3 regions of the Aminobacter sp. Piv2-1 genome follow, and region 3 is predicted to be linked to each of the others. Evidence: predicted binding sites of a transcription regulator. Region 3 holds the regulator's gene; each other region holds the start of a gene.
The links. Region 3 encodes LexA, which represses DNA repair genes until DNA is damaged. Its sites were predicted from a motif close to TGTTCNNNNTGTGTTCNG; they were not measured.
Positions count from the first base shown of each region.

Region 1: a site for LexA is predicted at 1,391-1,408, ahead of recA (recombinase RecA). Genes of this name have one in related genera too.
Region 2: a site for LexA is predicted at 1,856-1,873, ahead of AmiPiv_RS01215 (PA0069 family radical SAM protein). Genes of this name have one in related genera too.

Region 1 covers NZ_JARKMU010000005.1:252,342-255,612, reverse strand. Annotated here, with positions in the region: gene AmiPiv_RS11580 (pseudouridine-5'-phosphate glycosidase) at 1-291, opposite strand, end outside; gene AmiPiv_RS11575 (carbohydrate kinase family protein) at 312-1,250, opposite strand; gene recA (recombinase RecA) at 1,533-2,618, shown strand; partial or broken gene AmiPiv_RS11565 (hypothetical protein) at 2,798-2,991, shown strand; gene AmiPiv_RS11560 (DUF1330 domain-containing protein) at 2,968-3,252, opposite strand.
Region 2 covers NZ_JARKMU010000001.1:247,493-250,763, forward strand. Annotated here, with positions in the region: gene AmiPiv_RS01210 (ribonuclease HII) at 1-487, opposite strand, end outside; gene AmiPiv_RS01215 (PA0069 family radical SAM protein) at 629-1,783, opposite strand; gene AmiPiv_RS01220 (glycosyltransferase) at 1,931-2,440, shown strand; gene moaB (molybdenum cofactor biosynthesis protein B) at 2,688-3,230, opposite strand; gene AmiPiv_RS01230 (4-(cytidine 5'-diphospho)-2-C-methyl-D-erythritol kinase) at 3,236-3,271, opposite strand, start outside.
Region 3 covers NZ_JARKMU010000016.1:48,981-52,251, reverse strand. Annotated here, with positions in the region: gene moaC (cyclic pyranopterin monophosphate synthase MoaC) at 1-51, shown strand, start outside; gene AmiPiv_RS23410 (molybdopterin molybdotransferase MoeA) at 52-1,257, shown strand; gene lexA (transcriptional repressor LexA) at 1,363-2,079, shown strand; gene AmiPiv_RS23400 (ComEC/Rec2 family competence protein) at 2,357-3,271, opposite strand, start outside.

The DNA.
Region 1 (3,271 bases), on a different contig from region 3:
GATGTCGGCGCGCGACAGCTTCATCGCGCCGCCGGTCATGGCCAGCGATTCGCGCTCGCCGTCGGACAGCCCGATCTTGACGCGGCCGCCGATCACCGCGATGGTCGCGGGCACGGCGCCCTCGTCGGAGATGATCTTCTCGACATTGGCGGCCATGGCGCTGTTGTCGGGGTAGGGCATGCCGTGGGTGATGATGGTGCTTTCGAGCGCCACGACCGGCTTGCCGGCGGCCAGGGCCGCGGCCACGGGCGCGTGGACGTCGATGAAGGGGCGGGCGGTTTCAGGCGTCATCTTGATCTCCATGGGCGGCCTCATGCCATTTCGGCGGCGTGTGGCACAAGGGCCAGGACCTCGTCGAAGGCCCCGGTGTCGAGCTCGGGCACGGCCGAAGGGCTCTCTATCGCAAGTACGGCGGCGGCGATGCCTTCCCGCAGCGCGGCATCGAGCCGCAAGCCGCGCATCAGCGCGACCGTCGCAGCACCCGCCAGCGCGTCGCCCGCGCCGGTGACGTCGACGATCCGGCGCGGGGCGGGGGGGGCAATCCCGATCAGGCCCGAAGCGTCATAGGCAAACACGCCGCTTCCGCCGGCCGTGACGACGCCGCGCTTCAGCCCGGCGGCGCGCAGGCCGCGGACGAATTCGTCCGGCACAGAATCGGCTGCGATGCCGGCCAGCACCGCCGCCTCGCGCCGGTTCATGTAGAGGCAGGACAGCCTGCCGAGGATCGGCACCAGCCGCACCGCCTTGGCGGGCGAGATCGCGATGGCGAAGAGCGGCTTGCCGGCAATCTCGGCGAGCTTCGAGAGTGCGGCTTCCGGCAGGTTGGCGTCGCACAGCACGGCATCCGCGCCTTCCACCGCCTCGCGCGCCTTGGCGCGCCTGAGCTGCTTGGCGAAGGCCAGTTCGTAGAGCCCCATGTCGGCAAGTGCTGCCACCACGTCGCCGTCGCGGTCGAGCAGCGCGGTGTAGCTGGGCGTGGCGCGGTCGAGGAAGATGGCCGACAGGTCCTCGATGCCGCTTGCCGCGATCGCCGCTGCGACCGCGTCGCCCGCCGCGTCGCCGCCGCGCACCGACATCATCACGCCGGTGGCGCCGCGTTGGACCGCGCCGCGCAGGGCGTTGAAGGCGCCGCCGCCGACATCCTCGCTCATCGAGCCGGGGATCGACGCGCCCGGCACGAAGGGGGCCGTCATCCGGCCGCGGCGGTCGACATGGGCGCCGCCGATGGCGAGGATTTTCGGTGCAGTCATCGGTGAGCCATCCGGCAGAATTTCGAAGCCGCGAACTTAGTTCGCCAGTGCCGGTGCAGCAACCGTGGCGAATCGCCTTGCATGTGGAATGTTCGCCGGAGCGATTGCTGCCGCATGCGACATGGCATCACGCATACGGCCGAAACGAAAAAAGAACACATGATGAAAAGTCACAATATTTCAATAAGTTGAAAGCTCTTGCCAAATGAGAACAAAACAGATACAAATTTACCTCGACATTGGATCGAGCGGCCTTCATTGATGACCAGGGGGTGATGTATCATGGCGCAGAATTCGTTGCGGCTTGTAGAGGACAATTCGGTGGACAAATCTAAGGCTCTGGACGCGGCGCTGTCGCAGATCGAACGCGCCTTCGGCAAGGGCTCGATCATGCGGCTTGGCGCCAACGAGCAGGTTGTCGAGATCGGTACGGTCTCCACCGGTTCGCTCGGCCTCGACATCGCGCTCGGCGTCGGCGGCCTGCCGCGCGGCCGCATCATCGAGATCTACGGTCCGGAAAGCTCGGGTAAGACGACGCTCGCCCTGCACACGGTCGCCGAGGCCCAGAAGAAGGGCGGCATCTGCGCCTTCGTCGACGCCGAACACGCGCTCGACCCGGTCTATGCCCGCAAGCTCGGCGTCGATCTCGAAAACCTTTTGATCTCGCAGCCCGATACGGGCGAGCAGGCGCTTGAGATCTGCGACACGCTGGTACGCTCCGGCGCCATCGACGTTCTGGTCGTCGACTCGGTCGCAGCACTCACCCCGCGCGCCGAAATCGAGGGCGAGATGGGCGAGTCGCTGCCGGGCCTCCAGGCCCGCCTGATGAGCCAGGCACTGCGCAAGCTCACCGCGTCGATCTCTCGCTCCAACACCATGGTCATCTTCATCAACCAGATCCGCATGAAGATCGGCGTCATGTACGGTTCGCCGGAAACCACCACCGGCGGCAACGCGCTCAAGTTCTACGCCTCCGTCCGCCTCGACATCCGCCGCATCGGCTCGGTCAAGGATCGCGACGAGGTCGTCGGCAACCAGACCCGCGTCAAGGTCGTCAAGAACAAGCTGGCTCCGCCCTTCAAGCAGGTCGAATTCGACATCATGTATGGCGAGGGTGTGTCGAAGACCGGCGAACTCATCGACCTCGGCGTCAAGGCCGGCGTCGTCGAGAAGTCGGGCGCCTGGTTCTCCTACAATTCGCAGCGTCTCGGCCAGGGGCGTGAGAATGCCAAGCAGTTCCTGCGCAACAATCCCGAGACGGCGCGCGAGATCGAGACCGCGCTGCGCCAGAATGCCGGCCTGATCGCCGAGAAGTTCCTGGAGAACGGCTCGCGCGAAGACTTCGAGGACGATGCCGGCGCCATGTGAGCGCGTGGTAGGGGCGGCACGGTTTCCGCCGCCTCCCGCAAGGATCATTGCTTCCAGGGATGACCGCCGGCCTTCGTGCCGGCGGTTTTCGTTTGGGCCAGGCGGATTCCCCGGCCGAACCGCCTGCAAATGTCGGATTTCCGCCTTCGAGGGCGTCCGGGTGGCGGGTCAGTTTCTTTATGTATTACAACTTCGTGCGCATTCACTGCGCGTCACGCCGGCCATGGCCGCTGGCGTCACCGACAAGCTTTGGGAGATCGCGGACATCGTTGCGCTGATCGAGGCCAAAGAAGCCGAAAAGCCTGCGGTTCGCGGTCCGCACAACCCGTACAACGAGATTGCCTGGCGGCTATATGCCTTCGACGATAACTGAATCGTAGTCCGGGGCTGAAGTGCCGCGCGTATGCCGCAAGGCTAAGTAACCCGCTGCTGCCGTGCGCGCCGCTTCGATGCTCTCGAACTCAATGACCACGATGCGATTATGGAGCGTGCCTTCGATGGCTTCAGTCCGGCCGCCGTTCACCAGCAAAGTGCCGCCGGCCTCCTTCCTAACCTTCACTGCCGCGTTCTTGTATTCTTCGAAACCGTCTGGATCGGTGACGTTGATACTCGCGACGATGTATGCCTTGGGCATCGCTGGCTCCCCGCCCGCG
Region 2 (3,271 bases), on a different contig from region 3:
TGGCGACGATGGACGCGGCTGCGATCGACTGCGAGCGCTGGTCGCCCTTGACCAGGGCCCGGCAGGTGCAGGCAAGCCCGGGCGGCACGTCCCGGCCGTCGGCGAGAGCAGACCTCGCCGCCAGCGGCAGGCCGGCGAGCGCCCGGCGCATCGCCTCCAGGCTGGCCTTGCGTATGTCGGTGCGGTCGATGGTGTCGGCCGAGACCGAAGCGACGGCCACGCCGAGCGCTTTCTTGAGCACCTCGTCGAACAAGGCTTCGCGCTGCTGCGCGGTCAGGCGCTTGGAATCGTCCAGACCGTCGGGGATGTTGTCGGGATCGAGCACCACCGCAGCGGCGACCACGGGTCCCGCGAGCGGGCCGCGTCCGGCCTCGTCGAGCCCCGCGCAGGGCCAATGGCCGGCGGCGATCGCCTTCCGTTCGAAGGAGAAATCGGGCTTTTCCACGATTTCAAAGAGAAGCGGAGAATCGGAACGCGGGCGAGCCATGGTGCGGCGATGCTCGCATCGGCTCCGATTCTCCGCAAGACCCTCCAGACCACAGGGGCAGCGGTCAGGGAAGGCACCGTCTACTGGCCACGGGGGGAGGCCGGACGGAACTCGCAGTCGCGGGGCGGCGCCCCGCGGCCGTCAGAGCAGCATGAGCTGCTCGTGCTCCTTGGGAGCCGCCTTGAACAGGTCGGTTCGAAGCGGGGTACGCTCGGAGTTAAGGCCGAGGCGCTTGGCGGCGATCTCGAAGCGGCGGCCGATCTGCCACGCATAGGGGCCCTTGCCGCGCATGCGCTTGCCCCATTCCGAATCATAGTCCTTGCCGTCGCGCATCGAGCGGATCAGCGACATCACGTGCCGGTAGCTGTCCGGATAATGGCGCAGCAGCCAGTCCTTGAAGATCGGGCTGACTTCGAGCGGCAGGCGCAGCACCACGTAGCCTGCGCCGGTCGCGCCGGCGGCGCGCGCGGAATCGAGGATGCGTTCGATCTCCTGGTCGGTGAGGCCGGGAACGATCGGCGCCACCATGACCGAAACCGGGATGCCGGCATCGGAAAGCTGGCGTATCGCCTCCAGCCGCTTCGTCGGCGTCGCCGCCCGCGGCTCCATGGTTCGCGCCAGGAGCCGGTCGAGCGTCGTCACCGACAGCGCCACCTTGGCGAGACCCTTCTCGGCCATGCGGGCGAGGATGTCGATGTCGCGCGTGACCAGTGCGGACTTGGTGACGATGCCGACCGGATGGTTGCGCGCCTCGAGCACTTCGAGCACCTCGCGCATGATGCGCCAGTGCTTCTCGATCGGCTGGTAGGGATCCGTGTTGGTGCCGATGGCGATGGTGCGCGGCTGATAGCCGTCCCTCGAAAGCTCGCGGTCGAGCAGCCGCGCCGCGTCGGGCTTGGCGAAGAGCTTGGACTCGAAGTCGAGCCCGGCCGACAGGCCCATGTAGCTGTGCGTCGGCCTGGCGAAGCAGTAGACGCAGCCGTGCTCGCAACCGCGATAGGGATTGATCGAGCGGTCGAAGGAGATGTCCGGCGAGTCGTTGCGGGTGATGATGGTGCGCGGCTTCTCGACCTGCACTTCGGTCTTGAACGGCGGCAGTTCCTCGATGGTGCTCCAGCCGTCGTCGAAGACGTGCCGGCTGACCGGCTCGTAGCGCCCCGAAGGGTTGACGCCGGCGCCACGGCCGCGCCTGCGCTCCTGGTGGACGCGGATGCCGCTGTCTTCGATCATGGCATTGGCCATCCCTGACCTGCCGGCTCCGAAGGCCGCGACGTCGGCACGCGCTATGGGTTCCATTTCGCCGTCTCCCGATGGGAAGCCTGCCGGGCGTCGATTCGTCCGACATGAAACTATTCCTATTTTATGGAGTAGAACAAAGCAAGAACTTTGTGCTGCATGAGGGATGGCTGGCGCCGCGGCCGGCTTTCGGATATGCGGCTAGGGATGCTGAGCGTGCTGATCGAAACGCGGAACGACGAGGAGGGGCTGGCGCGCACGCTGGCCTCGCTGATTAGCGGTGCCGTCGAGGGCGTCGTCCGCGAGGTGATCGTCTGCGACCGGGGCTCGACCGACCAGACCCACTATGTCGCCGAGCATGCCGGCTGCGTGTTCCTCGCCGATGGCGGCATCAAGACGGGCATCGCCCAGGCCAAGGGCGACTGGCTGCTGCTGCTCGAGCCCGGCGCGCGGCTGGCGGAGGGGTGGACCGACGACGTCATGCGCCATGCGGCCAAGCTTGCGATGGCAGCGCGCTTCGCCCGCTCGAAGGCGAGCGCCCGCCCGTTCTGGGCGCGGGTCACGTCGAGGCCGCGCGCTTTGGAGCAGGGTCTGGTGATCACAAGGAAGCAGGCTGCCGTTCTCGGCCGCAACGGCGCCGATGCGGAAGGCATCGCCCGAGGCCTGGCGATGAAGACGCTGGAAGCCGAAATCGTGGTCGCGCCGGCGCGGAACTGACCAGCGGCATTGGCCTCGAAGGTTGACCTTCACGGCCCTCCCCCTCACCGCCTCGCTTTGCTCGGCACCTCTCCCCCAATTGGGGGAGAGGAATCGCAGCGTCGGCGATTGATGATTCCTCTCCCTCGCGAAGTGGGGGAAAGGTGGTTCGCCCCTGAGCCTGTCGAAGGGGCGAACCGGTGAGGGGGTGATCGAAATCAGGCCCAAATGGGGGACAAGAACCGATCAAGCCCTGCTGATCTCAGGCCTATTTGCCGCCGCGCCGCAGGTGCTCGTCGAGCCGCGGCATGATCTCCACGAAGTTGCAGGGCATGTGCCGGTAGTCGAGCTGCGGCTTGAGGATGCCGTCCCAGGCGTCGCGACAGGCGCCGGGCGACCCGGGAAGCGCAAAGACGAAGGTGGCGTTGACGACGCCGCCGGTGGCGCGCGACTGGATCGTCGAGGTGCCGATCTTGTCGTAGGAGATGCGGTGGAAGACTTCGGAGAAGCCGTCCATGCGCTTCTCGAACAGCGGCTCCAGCGCCTCGGGCGTCACGTCGCGGCCGGTGAAGCCGGTACCGCCGGTGGTGATGATGACGTCGATGTCGGGATCGCGCGACCAGGCGGCCACGCATTGCCGGATCTTGTCCTTGTCGTCGGTGACGATGTGGCGGAGCGCGAGGATATGCCCGGCCTCGGTGATCCGGTCGGCCAGCGTCTGGCCGGACTTGTCGTCGGCGAGCGTGCGCGTGTCGGAGACGGTGAGCACGGCGATGCGGACCGGGATGAAGGGACGGGGCTCGCTTGCCATCTTGCTCAGCTCCTGGTGGTGGTGGCGGCGGTGAACCAGCC
Region 3 (3,271 bases):
CTGGTCGAGAAGACCGGCGGCAAGTCGGGCGACTACAGGGCTGTCGACTAGATGGCGCTGCTGCCGGTCGCCGACGCGCTTGAACGGCTGCTCGAAGGCGCGGCCACGGCGGGCACGGAACGCGTCGGCCTCGACGAAGCTTTCGGACGTGTCCTTGGCGCGCCGCTCCACGCCCTGCGCACCCAGCCGCCCTTCGATGCCTCGGCGATGGACGGCTATGCGGTGATCGCGCAGGACATCGCCGACCTGCCCGCCCGGCTTGCGCTGATCGGCGAGGCGGCTGCCGGGCGGCAGTTCGCCGGAAAGATCGCGCGCGGCCAGGCCGTGCGCATCTTCACCGGCGCGCCTGTGCCGGCCGGAGCGGACACGGTGGTCATCCAGGAAAACGTGCGCGATCTCGGCAACGGCGAGGTCGAGGTGTTCGAGCCGACCGCGCCCGGCCGCAACATCCGTACCAAGGGCCTCGACTTCAACGAAGGCGATCTCATCCTCGATGCCGGGCGCCTGATCGACCCGGCAGCGCTGTCGCTCGCGGCCGCCGCCAACCATCCGACGCTCGACGTGCAACGCGCGCCGCTGGTCGCGATCATCGCCACCGGCGACGAATTGCTGCCGCCGGGAAGCACGCCCGGCCCCGACCAGATCATCTCTTCCAATGCCTACGGCGTGGCGGCCATTGCCCGCTCGGTCGGCGCCCGCGTCCTCGATCTCGGCATAGCGCCCGACAAGACCGAATCGATCTCCGCACTCGTCCGGGAGGCGCTCGACGCCGCAGCCGACGTGATCGTCACCCTCGGCGGCGCCTCGGTCGGCGACCACGACCTGGTGCACGGCGTGCTGACCGACCTCGGCATGAAGCTCGACTTCTGGAAGATCGCCATGCGCCCGGGCAAGCCGCTGATGTTCGGACGGCTCGGCGAGACTCGCTGCGTCGGCCTTCCCGGCAATCCGGTGGCGAGCCTCATCTGCTCGCACCTCTTCCTGAAGCCGCTCCTGGCAAAGCTTGCCGGACGGGTCTACGCACCCGACATCCGCGAGGCCGTGCTCGGTGCGCCCATGAAGGCAAACGACCTGCGCCAGGACTATGTGCGCGGCATGGTGAGCGAGACCGACGCCGGCCTGGTCGCCATGCCCTTCGGGGTCCAGGACTCGTCGATGCTGCGAACCCTGGCCGAAGCCAATTGCGTCATCATCCGCGAGCCCTTCGCACCAGCTGCCGAATCTGGCACTGGCTGCCGGGTGCTCATGCTGCGCTGACCGCCCTCGGCACCTTCACCAAAATTTAATCGGTTGCGGAACACAACTGGAACATATAGTGTTTGTTCCGGGTTTGTTTTTCTTTCGATTCCCTTGGGGGCAGCGATGCTGACGCGCAAACAACACGAGCTTCTGCTGTTCATCCATGAGCGGCTGAAGGAGGCGGGCATCCCCCCGTCCTTCGACGAGATGAAGGAGGCGCTGGACCTCGCTTCCAAGTCGGGCATCCATCGCCTGATCACCGCGCTCGAGGAGCGCGGCTTCATCCGGCGTCTGCCCAACAGGGCACGCGCGCTGGAAGTCATCCGTCTGCCAGACTCGATCGCTCCGGGCCTCAACGCCGCCAGGAAGTTCTCGCCGAGTGTCATCGAAGGCAGCCTTGGGCGCAAGCCCGAGCCGTCGCGCGCGCTCTCGGCCGGCAATGACGACGACGCAGGTGCGGCGGTCGCCATCCCGGTGATGGGACGCATCGCCGCCGGCGTGCCGATCGACGCCATCCAGCACAGGACGCATTCGATCTCGGTGCCGCCGGACATGATTTCGGGCGGCGAGCACTATGCGCTCGAGGTCAAGGGCGATTCGATGATCGAGGCCGGCATCTTCGACGGCGACACTGTCATCATCCGCAATGCCAATAGCGCCAATCCGGGCGAGATCGTCGTCGCCCTGGTGGACGACGAGGAGGCGACGCTCAAGCGCTTCCGCCGCAAGGGCGCATCGATCGCGCTCGAGGCCGCCAATCCCGCCTATGAAACCCGCATCTTCGGCCCCGACCGGGTCAAGGTACAGGGCAAGCTGGTCGGGCTGATCCGGCGCTACTAGGGCAATTCAGGAAAAGCGCGAAGCGATTTTCCGCCCGGGATTGCGTGAAAGCGAGGAGATAGAGCGCTTTCGCGATGCGAGGGAAGGCGGAAACGCCCTCAACTCGCCCAGCGCTGGTTAGGAGCGATCGCCTCTCAGGGGGCAGAGCATCCGGTCAGGGTGCAGCGCGTCCGGGCTAGCTCGGCGGGCATTCCGAAGAATGCGCATTCTGCGCCTGGCTGCCTTTCTCGACCGCATTCATGCGATGCCGGGCGCTTCTGTCTGGCTGCAAAACGCTCTATGGCGCAGCCTTCTCCACTGGCGGCTTTGCACGGTCCCGGCGGAAGGGCGGCAGGCCCCGCGCCTCGCGGGAGAACGCCCGCTGCGCATGCCATGGCCGGTACGGCTCGGCTATCGCCCTCTGGATTTCGATTTGACGGACCGCCGCCTCCCCTTTTTCAGGCAAGAACGCGGCCACGCTGCCGAAACGCGCCAGGTCGCGCTTGGTGACCACGGTCGTCGCCGAATTCGCGCACGGGTCCCGCGCCGTCGCGTCGTCGATCACGATCAGGCTCGCCACGACGCATGCAGGTTTCGCCGTTGCCGCGTTGCCGGCATAGGCGATCACGGCGCCTGACGGGTGCTCGATGGTGCAAAGGCCGCCGTCGCAGATAAAGGCCCGCCGGCGGTCCGGTTTTTCTTCTCCTTGCAGGGACATGGCCGACTCTGGCGGCAGCGCGGCATCTGGCCGCGCGGCGGAGGCCTTCGCGGTCGGGGCCGCCTTGCCGCCCGCGCCAACCGGGCCGACCAGGTCCTCCGCCACAACCGCCCTCTTCCAGCTGTCGGTGATGAAGTCGCTCGGACGTGCGCGGTTGACCGCCAGCCTGCCGTCCGCTGTCGGCACGCCGACCAGCCGGCCGTCTTCGGAGATCAATATGTCTGGCGTCCTTGCCTCGCCGAGCAGCAGCAATCCACTCGCGGCGAACGGCAGGGCGGCTAACCTCAGCCGGGTGGTCGCCATGGAGGCGACGCAGAGCGCAACCGTCACGAGGATCACCGACCGGGCGGAAATCAGGCGGACGGCGTCGACCGGCGACCGCTCGGAGAACCATTGCGCCAGGGCGATCATCGCGCCCAGACCCCGCCCCATCGTGTCGAGGAACAGCCCATCCAGGCCAAGCGGCATCAGCACGCCGGCGGCAACCGCAAAAGG